DNA from 4 places in the Roseateles sp. DAIF2 genome. Region 4 is predicted to be linked to each of the others. Evidence: predicted binding sites of a transcription regulator. Region 4 holds the regulator's gene; each other region holds the start of a gene.
What was found. The regulator FNR, encoded in region 4, switches genes on or off when oxygen is low (the NO sensors DNR and NnrR bind a similar motif). The targets are predictions, from matches to a motif close to TTGATNNNNATCAA.
Positions count from the first base shown of each region.

Region 1: G8A07_RS14970 (DUF2892 domain-containing protein) is a predicted target of FNR. The motif match lies at 2,034-2,047, and genes of this name have one in related genera.
Region 2: G8A07_RS18680 (phenylacetic acid degradation protein PaaY) is a predicted target of FNR. The motif match lies at 2,215-2,228, and genes of this name have one in related genera.
Region 3: G8A07_RS14625 (type IV pili methyl-accepting chemotaxis transducer N-terminal domain-containing protein) is a predicted target of FNR. The motif match lies at 1,805-1,818, and genes of this name have one in related genera.

Region 1 is NZ_CP049919.1:3,265,751-3,269,235, reverse strand. It holds gene G8A07_RS14980 (ABC transporter permease) at 1-315, opposite strand, end outside; gene G8A07_RS14975 (choice-of-anchor A family protein) at 511-1,563, shown strand; gene G8A07_RS14970 (DUF2892 domain-containing protein) at 1,667-1,873, opposite strand; gene G8A07_RS14965 (zinc-dependent alcohol dehydrogenase) at 2,129-3,163, shown strand; gene G8A07_RS14960 (universal stress protein) at 3,223-3,485, shown strand, end outside.
Region 2 is NZ_CP049919.1:4,024,633-4,028,117, reverse strand. It holds gene G8A07_RS18685 (methyl-accepting chemotaxis protein) at 1-1,422, opposite strand, end outside; gene G8A07_RS18680 (phenylacetic acid degradation protein PaaY) at 1,561-2,154, opposite strand; gene G8A07_RS18675 (enoyl-CoA hydratase-related protein) at 2,313-3,125, shown strand; gene paaI (hydroxyphenylacetyl-CoA thioesterase PaaI) at 3,136-3,485, shown strand, end outside.
Region 3 is NZ_CP049919.1:3,190,209-3,193,693, forward strand. It holds gene G8A07_RS14625 (type IV pili methyl-accepting chemotaxis transducer N-terminal domain-containing protein) at 1-1,738, opposite strand, end outside; gene G8A07_RS14630 (hypothetical protein) at 2,172-2,612, shown strand; gene G8A07_RS14635 (hypothetical protein) at 2,714-2,998, opposite strand; gene G8A07_RS14640 (hypothetical protein) at 3,032-3,478, opposite strand; gene G8A07_RS14645 (hypothetical protein) at 3,435-3,485, opposite strand, start outside.
Region 4 is NZ_CP049919.1:2,241,888-2,245,372, forward strand. It holds gene ccoG (cytochrome c oxidase accessory protein CcoG) at 1-1,134, shown strand, start outside; gene G8A07_RS10425 (hypothetical protein) at 1,157-1,420, shown strand; gene G8A07_RS10430 (hypothetical protein) at 1,424-1,711, shown strand; gene fnr (fumarate/nitrate reduction transcriptional regulator Fnr) at 2,123-2,944, opposite strand; gene hemN (oxygen-independent coproporphyrinogen III oxidase) at 3,039-3,485, shown strand, end outside.

The sequences.
Region 1 (3,485 bases), 1.0 Mb from region 4:
CAGCTGCACCGCGCCCATATAGGCCAGGATCACGCCGACCAGACCGCTGACCACCGAGACGATCAGCACGCTGCGCGGCCCGGCCTGGTCGAACTGCCAGACCAGGTCCGAACGCCGCATCAGGGCCCGGCCGGACAGCAGGCGACCCAAGGCCTGCAGCACCTCGCCGACGAACTGCCAGGTCAGCCGCGCATCCTCCCACCAGGCCGAGACGCGGTTGCCGATGCGCAGCAGGCGCTGGGAGCGGCGCAGGCGGGCGATCCATGAGGGTGTTGTCGCGCTGGCGTCCCCGGGGGGCGTCGATGACAGGCTCATCGGGCCATTATGGGCCGGCAGCCGCAGCGGCATCTGAAAAGTACATGAACGGTCCTTCGGCCTGCGGGCCTTGCCGGGCGCGCCCCGGGCGTGACTTTGCGCACGAACCCGCCGCCCAGCACCCCGCCTCGGGGTTTACGCGCAGAGGCCGCCCGCCAAGAATGCGAGCTTCCGACAAGACTTGACCCCCATTCGATGAGCTCCAGGCCCCTGAAGACGGTTTCTCCCCTGTTCGCCGCGCTGCTGCTGGGCTTTGCCACCCAGGCCTGGGCGGTAAAGACCGAGACGCAGAACGCGCTGGGCCTGTCCAGCGGCATGAACCTGGTGGTGTTCAAGAATTTCTATGCGCCGTCCAGCGATGTCGAGGGCCGGGTGGCGGTCGGCGGCAATATGGACGTCGGCAGCTACTCGATCAACACCAAGAACGGCGGCTCGGCGCTGTACGGCGGCCAGGGCCTGACCGTGGGCGGCCATCTGAAGGCCGGCAGCGGCAGCTACTGGGGCAACACGGCGGTCGGCGGCAATCTGAACAGCAGCGGCGGCGCCAGCTTCAAGGGCGACGTCAAGGTCGGCGGCAATCTGAATGCCAACAAGCAGTGGCTCAGCGTCGACAGCCTGACCTACTGGGGCCAGGCCACCAATGTGGCCCAATGGCAGAACCCGGCGCCGCAGAAGGCCGCCAAGGGCAGCCAGCTGGATCTGGGCTTCGATTTCGCGGCCGAGCAGACGCGGCTCTCGGGCCTGTCGCTGCAGCTCGACGCGCTGGGCAACAGCGGCACCGCGGGCAAGCAGTGGAGCACCTTCGAGCTGAACGCCCGGGGCTCCAAGCTGGCCGTGTTCGACATCAGCGCCGCCGATGTCAACAACAACCTGTCGCTGCTGAACCTGGGGCAGGACACGACGGTCATCATCAATGTGCATGGCAGCAGCGTCACCTTTGGCGGCCATGGCAGCAGCAACTTCAACGCCGGCCGCGTGCTGTTCAACCTGGTGGACGCCACCACGGTGAACTACAGCGGCGGCATGGTCGCCTCCTTCCTGGCGCCGAACGCCGACTTCAAGACCGGCTCGGGCCATATCGACGGCCAGGTGATCGCCAAGAGCTGGAGCGGCGCGGTACAGGTCAACGACGCGGCCTTCATCGGCAGCATCTCCGCGGTGCCGGAGCCCGGCAGCTACGCGATGTTGCTGGCCGGCCTGGGCGTCGTGAGCTTCGTCGCGGTACGCCGTCGTCGGCGCCTGCGTTGACTCCGGGAGCCGGCCGGCCGCTCATGAGCGACATGGGGCCGGCGCGTTCCACCCTCGGCCGCAAGGCGGGGCATTCCGCCTACCTATCGAACGGGATACCTTCTCAGCGCTCCCGCCGATGCGGCTTTGCTGCGCAGGAGCTCAGTCCGAAGGGCAGATAGGCCGGGCAGACACCGACGAAGCCGGTGAGCAGTGGCAGCAGGCCCAGCCAGCCCCAGCCGCCGATAACGCCGAAGGCAGCACCGCCGACCAGGGCCAGGCCAACGAGTACCCGCACCAGGCGGTCGACCGATCCGACGTTTTGCAGCATGGCATGCTCCTCAGTGTTGGGTGCATGATCGGATCGGCCGCCGCTGCCGCCGTTGATCCCCGTCAAGGTGTTGCAGGGCCAACGTTATCGGCGGCGCCCCCCATCGCAGGCGCAACCACCCGCGCCGGCCGCAAGGCCCCGCGCTCAGTGGCGCGCGCGATTGACGTGGATCAACCCTCACCCGGAGGGCTCTGCCGACACTGGTTACCGCCCGGCACTCGCCGGCCTGACCAACGTCTCGCGGGAGAAATGAGTATGGCCACCATGAAAGCCGCCGTCGTTCACGCATTCGGGCAGCCGCTGCGGCTCGAGGAGGTGCCGATACCCGAGGTGTCGCCGGGGCAAATCCTGGTCAAGGTGCTCGCCTCGGGCGTTTGCCACACCGATCTGCATGCGGCCGATGGTGACTGGCCGGTAAAGCCGGCGCTGCCGTTTATCCCAGGGCACGAGGGGGTCGGCTATGTCGCTGCGGTCGGCGCCGGCGTGAAGACGGTGAAGGAGGGCGACCGCGTCGGCGTGCCCTGGCTCCATAGCGCCTGCGGCTGCTGCGAGCATTGTCTGACCGGGTGGGAAACGCTATGCGACGGCCAGCAGATGACCGGCTACACGGTCAACGGCGGCTACGCCGAGTATGTGCTGGCGGATCCGGGCTATGTCGGTCACCTGCCCGGCAATGTCGATTTCATGGAGATCGCGCCGGTTCTATGTGCCGGCGTGACGGTCTACAAGGGTTTGAAGGTGCTTGACTGCAAGCCTGGCGACTGGGTCGCGATCTCCGGTATCGGAGGACTTGGACACCTGGCCGTGCAGTACGCGCGGGCGATGGGATTCCACGTTGTCGCGGTCGATGTCGACGAGGCCAAGCTCGCGCTGGCGCGCGCGCTCGGTGCAGAGCTGACCGTCAATGCGCGTCGCGCGGATCCGGCCGTGGAACTGCAGAGATCTCTGCGAGGTGCCCACGGCGTGCTCGTAACGGCGGCCTCCCGCGAGGCCTTCGCCCAGGGCATCGGCATGCTGCACAAACGCGGCACCATGTCGATGGTCGGGCTGCCGCCGGGCGACTTCGAGCTGCCGATCTTCGATGTCGTGCTGAATGCCAAGACCGTACGCGGCTCCATCGTCGGCACTCGCAAGGACCTGCAGGAGGCGCTCGCCTTCGCCGGCGAGGGCAAGGTCCGCACCACCGTCCACGAAGCGAAGCTCGACGATGTCAACGGCATCTTCGAGCGTCTGCGCCGCGGCGATGTCGAGGGGCGCATGGTGATGCGAATCGCGGACGACGCGCCATGAACGAGCGATAGGCCAATGTCTCGGCCCAGGGGCCTTGCGCTGGACTCAAAGGAGTAGCGATGTTCAAGCATATCCTCGTCGCCACGGACTGCACGGCGCTTGGGGACCGCGCCATCACGATGGCGCTTCGGCTCGCCGCCGACGCCCGTGTGACCGCTCTTCATGTCGCCCGTGACTACGGGATGGCCGATTTCGCGGCCGCAAGCTTCCAGGCTGGTCGCGACCTCCATGACCTGCGGGAGCGTCTGAGCCAGGCCGCTCAGCGGCGTATCCAGCAGGTCATCGAGCGCTTCGGCGAGTCGGCGCGGCGAATCGAAGCGCG
Region 2 (3,485 bases), 1.8 Mb from region 4:
CTGCGTGCCCTGGTCCATCTGCGCGACGGCCTGGTTCACCTGGGCGATGCCGTCGCCCTGTTCGCTGCTGGCGGTGCTGATTTCGCTGACCATCGTGCTGACCCGTTGCACGCTGGACACCACCTCGCGGATCGTGCTGCCGGCCTGCTCGACCAGCTGGGAGCCCTGGCCGACCTTGTCGACCGAGTCGTCGATCAGGCCCTTGATCTCCTTGGCGGCGGCGGCGCTGCGCTGGGCCAGGCTGCGCACCTCGGCCGCGACGACCGCGAAGCCGCGGCCCTGCTCACCAGCGCGCGCGGCTTCCACCGCGGCGTTCAGGGCCAGGATATTGGTCTGGAAGGCGATGCCGTCGATCACGCCGATGATGTCGACGATCTTGCGCGAGGACTGCTCGATCGAGCCCATCGTGCCGACCACCTGATGCACCACTTCGCCGCCGCGCACCGCCACCTCGGCGGCGCTGCGGGCCAGCTCGTTGGCGCGCCGCGCGTTGTCGGCGTTCTGCTGCACGGTGGCGGTCAGCTCCTCCATCGAGGAGGCGGTCTGCTGCAGCGCGCTGGCCTGCGACTCGGTGCGCATCGACAGGTCGCCGTTGCCGGCGGCGATCTGGGCCGAGGCGGTGGTGATCGAGTCGGTGCTCTCGCGCACCTGGTTGACCAGGCGGGCCAGGTTGTCGCGCATCGTGCGGATGGCCTGCAGCACGCTGGCTTCATCGCCGGCGCGGGTCGCGACCTCGACCGACAGATCGCCCTGGGCAATGCGGCGCACGACCTCGGCCGCGTACTGCGGCTCGCCGCCCAGCTGGCGCACCAGGCTGCGCAGCATGTCCCAGGCCAGCGCGGCGATCACCGCCATCAGCAGCCCGGCGATCGCCAGCAGGATCACGGTGCTGCGCCAGAAGCTCTGCTGGATGTCGTCGATGTAGTCGCCGAAGCCGATGATCCAGTCCCAGGGGGTGAACTTGACGATCGCGTACAGCTTCTCGACCTCGTCCTTCGTGCCCGGCCGCGTGCCGGGGGCGACGACGGTGCCGATGGTCTTGCCCTGCAGGGCCGCGCGGTAGCGCTCGCCGGCCTCGCGGCCGCCCTTGGCGTCGACGATGCCGATGCGCTTGGGATTCGGGTGCACCAGGTTCACATCGTCGCTGTAGCCGCGCACGAAGAAATACTGGTCCTTCTGATGGAAGGCGCCGATCACCTTCTTGGCCTCGGCCTGGGCCTCCTCGCGGCTCAGCTTGCCGCTGAGTTCCAGCGCATGCGCCTTCTCGGCCGCGGCATGGGCCAGCACCACTAGGGTGGACAGCTGGGCCGTGCGCTCCTTCATCATCGACTGGTACAGGGTGGACAGAGCCACGGTCGCCAGCACCGTCATGCCCAGCAGGGTGACGGCGCACAGCAGCAGGATGCGCGTGCGTAACTTCATGACTTCCTTCGGGATCGGCCCGGCAAAAACGGCAAACGCGCATGCTAGGGGCGGGCCGCGGCGCGGGCCGGCATGAAGCGGGCGCGACAGTGCGGAATTGCCGCATCCGCGCGCCGGCAGCGGATTCGGGTGGCGGATTCAGGCGCCGGGCTTGTGGCCGTAATCGTTGTCCGGCAGGCGCGCTCGGTCGGCCTCCTCGGCCGCCAGCGGCTGCACCTCGACCAGGCTGGCCTGGCAGCGGCGTGTCAGCGCCTGATAGGTCTCGGTGCCTTGCTTCTTCCAGCGCATCTCGTCGGCCGAGAGCTCGCGCATCACCTTGGCCGGCAGGCCGGCGATCAGCGATTTTTCCGGCAGCTTCTGGCCGGCGCGCACGAAGGCGCAGGCCGCGACGATGCTCCAGGCGCCGACCTCGGCCTCGTCCATCACCACCGCGTTCATGCCGACCAGCGCGTCGTGCCGCACCACGCAGCCATGCAGCACCGCGCCATGGCCGATATGGCCGTTGGCCTCCACGACGGTCTCGGACTTCGGGAAGCCGTGGATCACGCAGGTGTCCTGCACGTTCGAACCCTCCTTCAGCACGATGCGGCCGAAGTCGCCGCGCAGCGAGGCGTTGGGGCCGACATAGCAGCCGGGGCCGACCACCACATCGCCGATCAGCACCGCGGTGGGGTGCACATGGGCGCTGGGATGGACCACCGGCGTGACGCCATCGATCGCGTAGCAGGGCATGGACTCGTCTCCTGGTCGTTGACCTCGGGTAAATCCGAGGGTGTTCTGGGGTCTTGGGGCTTGCGCCAAATCAAGTGCGACCTTACGATCTACCGACCGGTCGGTCAAGAGTGTTTGATCTGCCTCAGAAATAACCAGATGGTGGAGAGAGACAAGCCATGACAGCCACTTCGGAAGCGCTGCTGATCACCAGCCAGGAGGGGGCGGTGCGCACCCTGACCCTGAACCGGCCGGCGGCGCTGAACGCCTTCACGACCGCCTTGCTGGTCCAGCTGCGCGAGGCCCTGGAGGCCGCGGCGCAGGACGCAGGCGTGCGCTGCGTCGTGATCACCGGCGCAGGCCGCGGCTTTTCGGCCGGCCAGGATCTGTCGGACGCGCTGATCAAGCCGCCGATGGAGCCGGGCGAGGTGCCCAAGGACATCGGCCATCTGCTGGACAACTACTACATCCCGCTGGCGCTGCGTCTGCGCTCCATGCCTGTTCCCGTGATCGCCGCGGTCAACGGCGTCGCGGCCGGCGCGGGCGCCAGCCTGGCGCTGGGCTGCGACCTGGTGCTGGCGGCCGAGGGCGCCAGCTTCATCCAGGCCTTCTCGAAGATCGGCCTGGTGCCGGACTGCGGTGGCACCTGGCTGCTGCCGCGCCTGGTCGGCCGCGCCAAGGCGCTGGAGCTGGCCCTCTTGGGCGACAAGCTGCCCGCCGCGGAGGCTGCACGCATCGGCCTGATCTACCGCGCGCTGCCGGACGCCGAACTGGCTGCCGAGGCCCAGGCGCTGGCGCAGAAGCTGGCCGCGATGCCGGTCAAGGCGATCGCCGCGACCCGCCAGGCGCTGGACGATGCGCTGCTGCTGGACTTCGAGAGCGCGTTGAAGAACGAGGCCCTGCTGCAGAGCCGGCTGGGCTTCGCCGTTGACTACCAGGAGGGCACCCGCGCCTTCCTGGAAAAGCGCAAGCCGAACTTCAGCGACCGCTGAGGACCGAGCGATGACACCCCAACAGATCGCGGAAGCCGTGCGCGACGGCATGCTGGCCAACGATCGGGCCACCCGCTCGCTCGGCATGGAGATCCTCGCCGTCGGCCCCGGCCGCGCCACCCTGGCGATGACGGTGCGCGAGGACATGCTCAACGGTTTCGACATCTGCCATGGCGGCCTGGTCACGACCCTGGCCGACTCGGCATTCGCCTTCGCCTGCAACTCGTACAACGAGGTGACCGTGGCGTCCGGCTTCAACGTGGACATCGTCGCGCCCAGCCGGGCCGGCGACCGGCTGACGGCCGAGGCGCGCGAGGTTTCGCTGGCCGGCCGCACCGGCGTCTACGACATCACCGTCAG
Region 3 (3,485 bases), 950 kb from region 4:
CGACATGGCTGCCCTCCTCTCCACCCGGGCCATGGCCAACGTCGAAGCCTCGCCCATCATCCCTGACCTCGAAGCACCAATGCGGCGCCTGATGCACATGCAGCGCCACCTCGGCCGCGCCGGAGTGCTTGCGGGCGTTCGACAGCGCCTCCTGCACCACATGAAGCACCTGCACCTGCTGATCGGGCGGTAGCGGCACCGCATCACCGCTGATCGTCATCGAGGTCGCAATGCCGCTTTGACGCTCGAACTTGGCCAGCGTGCTGCGCAGCGCATGCTCGATGTCCTCATGACCGGAACGGGTGCGGAAATGCAGCAGCAGCTCCCGCACATCGGCATAGCTCTCGCGCACGCCGGCGTCGATCTCGGCCAAGCTGCGATCGACCTTGGCCGGCTCGTTCTTGTGGAGCGCGTCGCGCAACAGGGCGACCTGGATCTTCAGGAAGGCGAGCGACTGCGCGATCGAGTCATGCAGTTCCTGAGCCAGCAGGTTGCGCTCCTGGCTCACCGCCAGCTCACGATCACGGGCGGCCAAGCGCAGGTTCTCCAGCTGGGTCGCGACATGCCCCACCATCGCGTCCAGCAGCTGCCGCTCGTTGGGCGACATCGTGCGTTCACCATAGAAGAACAGCTCGACCTCGCCGATGCCGTGCTGGGCCGTTCGCATCGGGATCACGACCACGGTCTGGTAACCGGCCGCCTCACAGTGGCGCAGGGACTGCGGACCGATCGAACGGATCGGAATCACGCGCGTCCCCGGCAACTCGCCTGGCGGCTGATCGCCACAGGCGCATGAACCGACCTGCACGCAACGTTCGGCTTCGAGCAGCGCCTCCGGCAGGCTGGTCTGCGCCAGCAGCAGCAGCCGTTTGCCTGCCTGGTCAACCAGGCGCACCGCCGCCGCATCCGCACCCGCGACCTCGCGGATCTTGCGGGCGAAGGTCTGCGCCAGCGTCTCAAGCCGGGTCTGGCTGCTGCCCAGCAGCGCCACCTCGTAAAGAGCGGCGAGGCGTTCGTTCTGGCGGGCCAGGTCGGCGGTCTTCTCCGCTACCCGGTCCTCCAGCCCACGATAGCTACGCTGCAAGGTATCGGCCATGCGGTTGAAGCCGCGTGCCAGGCTTGCGAACTCCTCGACCGAGTTCCGCTCGTCGATGCGCTGAGAGAAGTCGCGCCGTGCCATCGTGGCCAATCCGTCTCGCAGGCGCTGCAGCGGCCGCACGATCCAGACGAAGGTGCCCGAGACAAAGGCCACCGAGGCCGCTGCCACCAGCACGACCAGGCCGAAGCACAAGCCGCCCAACATCGCGGTCCGGCTCGCGATCGTGTGCTCGATCGCGCTGACCAGGCGGTCCACCGTCTCGACCATTGCATCCGCTTCGGCGCGCAGCGAAGGGAGTGGTTCATCCGAGTTGAGCAGTGCCTCGCGTAATCGCGGCCAGCGCGCCGCCACTGCAGCCAGTTGGGTCTGGCAAGCCTCGTTGGAAGGCACAAACAGCGGCCGCTCGACGTCGCCTTCGCGCAGCCGCTGCACCATCGCATCAAATTGTGCGACCGTCACAGCCAGTTGCTGCGGGTCGGCGCTGGTGCTTCGGTCCAGCACCATGCGGTAGGTCGCCATGCGCATGCGGCCCGCCTCGTTGATCGCTCCCGCGCCCCCCTCCAGCTGCCAGGACACCCACAGGGTGAAGGCGATCGACGCCAGCGCCACGATCATGAAAGTGGTCTGGATCAGCGCCAACTTGCCGGCGAGGCTGCGTAGAAAGCGGGGCATGCGTCGAGGTTAACGACCGCCGCGATCCTGCAATTGACATGCATCAAGCGCATGGCAGTTCATCGAGGTGGCTCTGCGTCACAAATTTCAGCCCGTTTCGGCAAGTTGCGATTCATGGCAGTCGATGTGAAACAGGGCTTGGTGGACCTTGTCCAACAGCTTTTTTGCGGACGCCGGTTCGCCCCCCGCCGACCAGTTTTCTTAATGAGTGCCGGGCCGCTTGTCCAGTCTCCCAACTCAGCCGCTCACGGCGTGCGAATATGTAGCCCCAGCGAATCTGAATCTGCCTTGCGGCAAATCAAGCCATTTGTGTCGCTCCTCAGGCTGGTAACTACTTTTATGTCGCACTCCAACGACGAGAATCCCTTGGTTCATCGCCTTCGTCTTCTATGGAAGCGCCTTGGAGTCGTTAAAGGAAATCCTGTCGCCGCACTCCTGCCATCTGATCCTAAAGCGCTCTGCTTGGCCTGACGATCAGTTCAGCATGTTGAACCGCTTGCCGACGCCGACAGAATGCCCCGATCTCCGCTACATCCTTGCCGACCTCGGCAACCCAGCGCCGGCCGCGCTGGCTTCGGCGCTTGGTGTTTCTCTTGCGACCGTGCGGCGATGGCTTCGCGAGGACCGGGCACCGCGCCCGGTCATGCTTACCCTGTTCCGGCTGACGCGCTGGGGCATGTCGCGCGTCGATGCTGAAGCCGTCAACGCGGCCCGGTTGCATGCGGGCCGCGTCCTGGCACTTGAGCACGAGAACCGCCGACTACGACGCGAGCTGGCACGCGTCGTCAGTATCGGCGACTTCGGCAGCGCTAACGATCCGGCCGTCGAGCGTTTCGCATGAGAAACCTCATCAGCCAATCCCAGTACCAACTATGGCAAAAAAACAAGGGCCGCTTGCGGTAGTGCAAGCGGCCCTTGTCGCCGACTCTGGCTAGGCTCTAGCTAAATGGTCATCACTGCGATCGCGATCAGCAACGCCACAAGAAAGTCAAATGTGTTTGAGGCATAGCCGCTCCTAAGGGTCATCTTGTAGACCTCTCCCGGCGTTTTCCTAAAAAGCCGCTGCCGCCACATTTCACGAAGAGCGTGGATGCAAAAAAGAACGGCCAGCATTGCCCAAGCAGCCTTAATCGGCATCACTCGATAGCTCGGATCGAAGATCAGAATAACGGACAAGAGCACAGATGCGAACTTGACTAGAAATAGGGAGGATTCAATCGGCTTCATGAAAGCTCTTGCTCCACATTTATTCAAAGCACATTAGAGCTCTTCACAAAGAGTTCCATAGTATCGGCTGCATCCGCCGCCGCCGCTCCAATCTCGCCATTCACTGACGACATCCCAATCTCCGCCGGTACTTTGCATCAAGTAGTTGGTCTGCGAATCCAGTCCAAACAGGGCAGCTGCAGACTGCTGCAGTTGACCTTGTGCGGCAAGGGATGTGGCTGTGCTGAAGGCATCGACCATGCCAGCAATGGTGCCACCCATAGTTTCATACAAGTTTGGGGAGTATGTTCTCATGAGATCGGCGATGACGGTGCCTACGGCGTAGCCGGCTGCGTAGGAAAGTGCGACCTGCTTACCGAGCAACATACTTGTCTCATAAAGCGCACCAGTTACGCCCAAAGAGCCGATGGGCGCTGTTCGGAAGCTGAGATAAATCTCAGTAGGAGTGTAGTTTAAAAAATGTCCGATCTGTGTTTTCACGAAGCCC
Region 4 (3,485 bases):
TTCACCGCGGTGGCGGGGCGCCTGTGGTGCGGCTATGCCTGCCCGCAGACGGTCTACACCGAGATCTATATGTGGGTGGAGCAGAAGTTCGAGGGCGACCGCATCGCGCGCATGCGCCTGGATGCCGGCCCCTGGAACTGGAACAAGCTCTGGCGCAAGGGCGGCAAGCAGGCCGCCTGGATCGCGATCGGCCTGTGGACCGGCTTCACCTTCGTCGGCTATTTCACGCCGATCCGCGAGCTGGGCCGCGAGGTGCTGTCCTTCGGCCTCGGTCCCTGGGAATGGTTCTGGGTGCTGTTCTATGGCTTCGCCACCTATGGCAATGCCGGCTATATGCGCGAGCAGGTGTGCAAGTACATGTGCCCCTACGCGCGCTTCCAGAGCGCGATGTTCGACAAGGACACGCTGATCATCAGCTACGACGCCGAGCGCGGCGAACCCCGCGGCTCGCGCTCGAAGAAGGCCGACCCCAAGGCCCAGGGCCTGGGCTCCTGCATCGACTGCACCCTGTGCGTGCAGGTCTGCCCGACCGGCATCGACATCCGCCAGGGCCTGCAGTACGACTGCATCGGCTGCGCCGCCTGCATCGACGTCTGCAACGACGTGATGGACAAGATGGCCTATCCACGCGGTCTGATCCGCTACGACACCGAGAACGGCCTGTCCCAGCACCTGAACCGTGGCGAACGCTGGCGCCGCGTGCTGCGGCCGCGCGTGCTGGTCTACGGCGCGATCCTGCTGCTGCTGTCCGGCGCGATGCTGGCCAGCCTGGCGCTGCGCACGCCCTTCCGGGTCGACGTGCTGCGCGACCGCGCCGCACTGGCGCGCCAGATCGAGGACGGCGTGATCGAGAACGTCTACCGCCTGCAGGTGATGAACGCGACCGAGAAGCCGCAGCGCTACGAGATCGAGGCCGACGGCCTGCCGGGCCTGGCGTTGAGCCGGCCGGTGGCCCTGACCCTGGCGCCCGCCGAGGCGCGCTGGGTCTCGCTGGCGCTGCGTCTGCCGCCCGAGGGCGCGGCCGCGGCCGGCGCCGGCGCCCATGTGATCCATTTCGAGATCCGCCGCCTGGCCTCGGACGAGGACGAGGCGCGCGGCCTGCGCGAGAAGTCCACCTTCGTCGTGCCCCGCTGACCCGCCCAACCGGAGACCCCGCATGAGCATGAATGGCAACAACAGCAACGGGCCCGTCGGCCAGGCGACGCCGCGCCCCTGGTGGCGCGTCGGCATGATGTGGCTGGTGATCGGCGGGCCCAGCGCGGTGGTGCTGGCCTCCTTCGTGACCCTGGCGCTGGCGCTGGCGCATCCGGATCCGGTGATCGAGGCGAAGCGGGTCGACCCCTCGGCCGACCTGCGTCAGACCCAGGCCGAGCAGCCGGCGATGAAGGCCCGCAACCACGCCGCCACCGGCGGCCTCTGAGCGATGGGCCGCCGCGCCGGTCCGCCGCTGGCGCCCGTCGCGCCGCGGTTGCGGCCACAGCCGCAGATTCAACAACGTCTGCGCCGGCGGCTGATGGCGGCGCTGTGGCCGTCCTTCCTGATGGCCGCGGTGCTGGAGGGCCTGGTGTTCAGCCTGCTCGACCCGACCCTGCTGGAGCCGCGCATCGCTGCGGCCGGCCTGCCGCCGCTGGCGCTCTACAGCCTGGCCTTTCTGGGCTTCTGGGCCATCACGGCGTTGTCGTCCGGGTTGAGTCTGTTGCTAGCCGACTGAGGCGCGGGCGGGATCGGCGAAGAGCGCAGGAGGGCGGGCAGGCCTGCTGCTGCCTGCCAGGGCCTCGCGGCCCTGGCTTTCGCCAGGCACCGGAAGTCCACCGGACTTCCGGTGTCCGGGCTCAATCCCCCGGCCGCTGCGCGGCCTCCTCCTTGACCTCCGCATCAGGCCCACCCACCCTCCTGCGTGCGCCCTGTGGCCGATATGGGGCGTCGTCGAAGAGGCGCTGCGCCGCCAGAGCCGGGTTGCGGGTGTGCGCGCTTGCGCAGGTTAAGGAGGAGGGCCGCAGCGCGGCCCGGGGGACACGGAGCAAGCGCGTGCACCCGCAGCCCGGCGATCGCCCGAGCGTCCCACGACCGAACCATAAGAAAAGCGCCCCGCAGGGCGCTTCATCGTTGCAACATCGACCTCTCAACAGTTCGTGCTGTTCACCAGCCGTTGCAGGCCCGCCTGGTCGACGATGCGGATCTGGCGCTGCTTCACCTCCAGCAGGCCGTCCTCCTGGAACTTGGAGAAGGTGCGGCTGACCGTCTCCAGCTTCAGACCCAGGTAGCTGCCGATCTCCTCGCGCGTCATGCGCAGCACCAGGCTGGAGGCCGAGAAGCCGCGCGCCTGCAGGCGCTGGGTCAGGTTCAGCAGAAAGGCCGCCAGGCGCTCCTCGGCGCGCATGCTGCCGAGCAGCAGCATCACGCCATGGTCGCGCACGATCTCGCGGCTCATGATCTTGTGGAACTGGTGCTGCAGGTCGGTGAACTCGCGCGACAGCTCCTCCAGCTGGCCATAGGGGATCACGCAGACCTGCGAATCCTCCAGCGCGACCGCGTCGCAGCTGTGGCGGTCGTTGCTGATGCCGTCCAGGCCGAGCAGCTCGCCGGCCATCTGGAAACCGGTGACCTGGTCGCGGCCGTCCTCGGCCGAGACGCAGGTCTTGAAGAAGCCGGTGCGCACCGCAAACAGCGACTGGAAGGCATCGCCGGCGCGGAACAGGGTGTCGCCGCGCGCGACGGTGCGGCGCGTGGCGACCAGGGTGTCCAGCTGCTCCAGATCGGTCTTGGACAGGCCCACCGGCAGGCACAGCTCGCGCAGATTGCAGCTGGAGCAGGCGACCTTGAAGGGCTCGGCGCGCAGGGCCGCGTCCTGCGGCGTGGATCGGGTCAGGGTCCGGCCCGTGCATTCGCCATTGGCGGCGGGCGCGGGGCAGGGCGAGGCTTGCTGAAAGGTGGACGACATGATGCTCCTCAAGATGAGGTCCATTGTTGACCCGCCGATGCGCATGAAGCTTGACGTGCATCAAGCGCCGGCCAGCCGGGCTTGGCAAAGTGCGCTCATGCCTAACGCCTGCATCACCCCCACCGCGCCCGCCATCAGCGAGGACCTGCTGCGTCGTTACGACATCGCCGGGCCGCGCTACACCTCGTATCCGACGGCGGACCGCTTCGTCGAGGCCTTCACGGTCCAGCAGTACGAGCAGGCGCTGGCGCAGCGCGCCAGCGGCGCGCTGGTCGGCGGCGGCGCGCCGCTGTCGCTGTATGTGCACATCCCCTTCTGCGAATCGGTCTGCTACTACTGCGCCTGCAACAAGGTGATCACGCGCCACCATGAGCGCGCCGGCGAATACCTGCAGGCCCTGCTGGTCGAGATGGACCTGACCCTGGCGCGGCTGGGCCGTGCGCCGCAGGTCTCGCAGCTGCACCTGGGCGGTGGCTCGCCAACCTTCCTGAGCGACACCGAGCTGGGCGACCTGATGACGGCGATCGCCAAGCGCTTTCGCCTG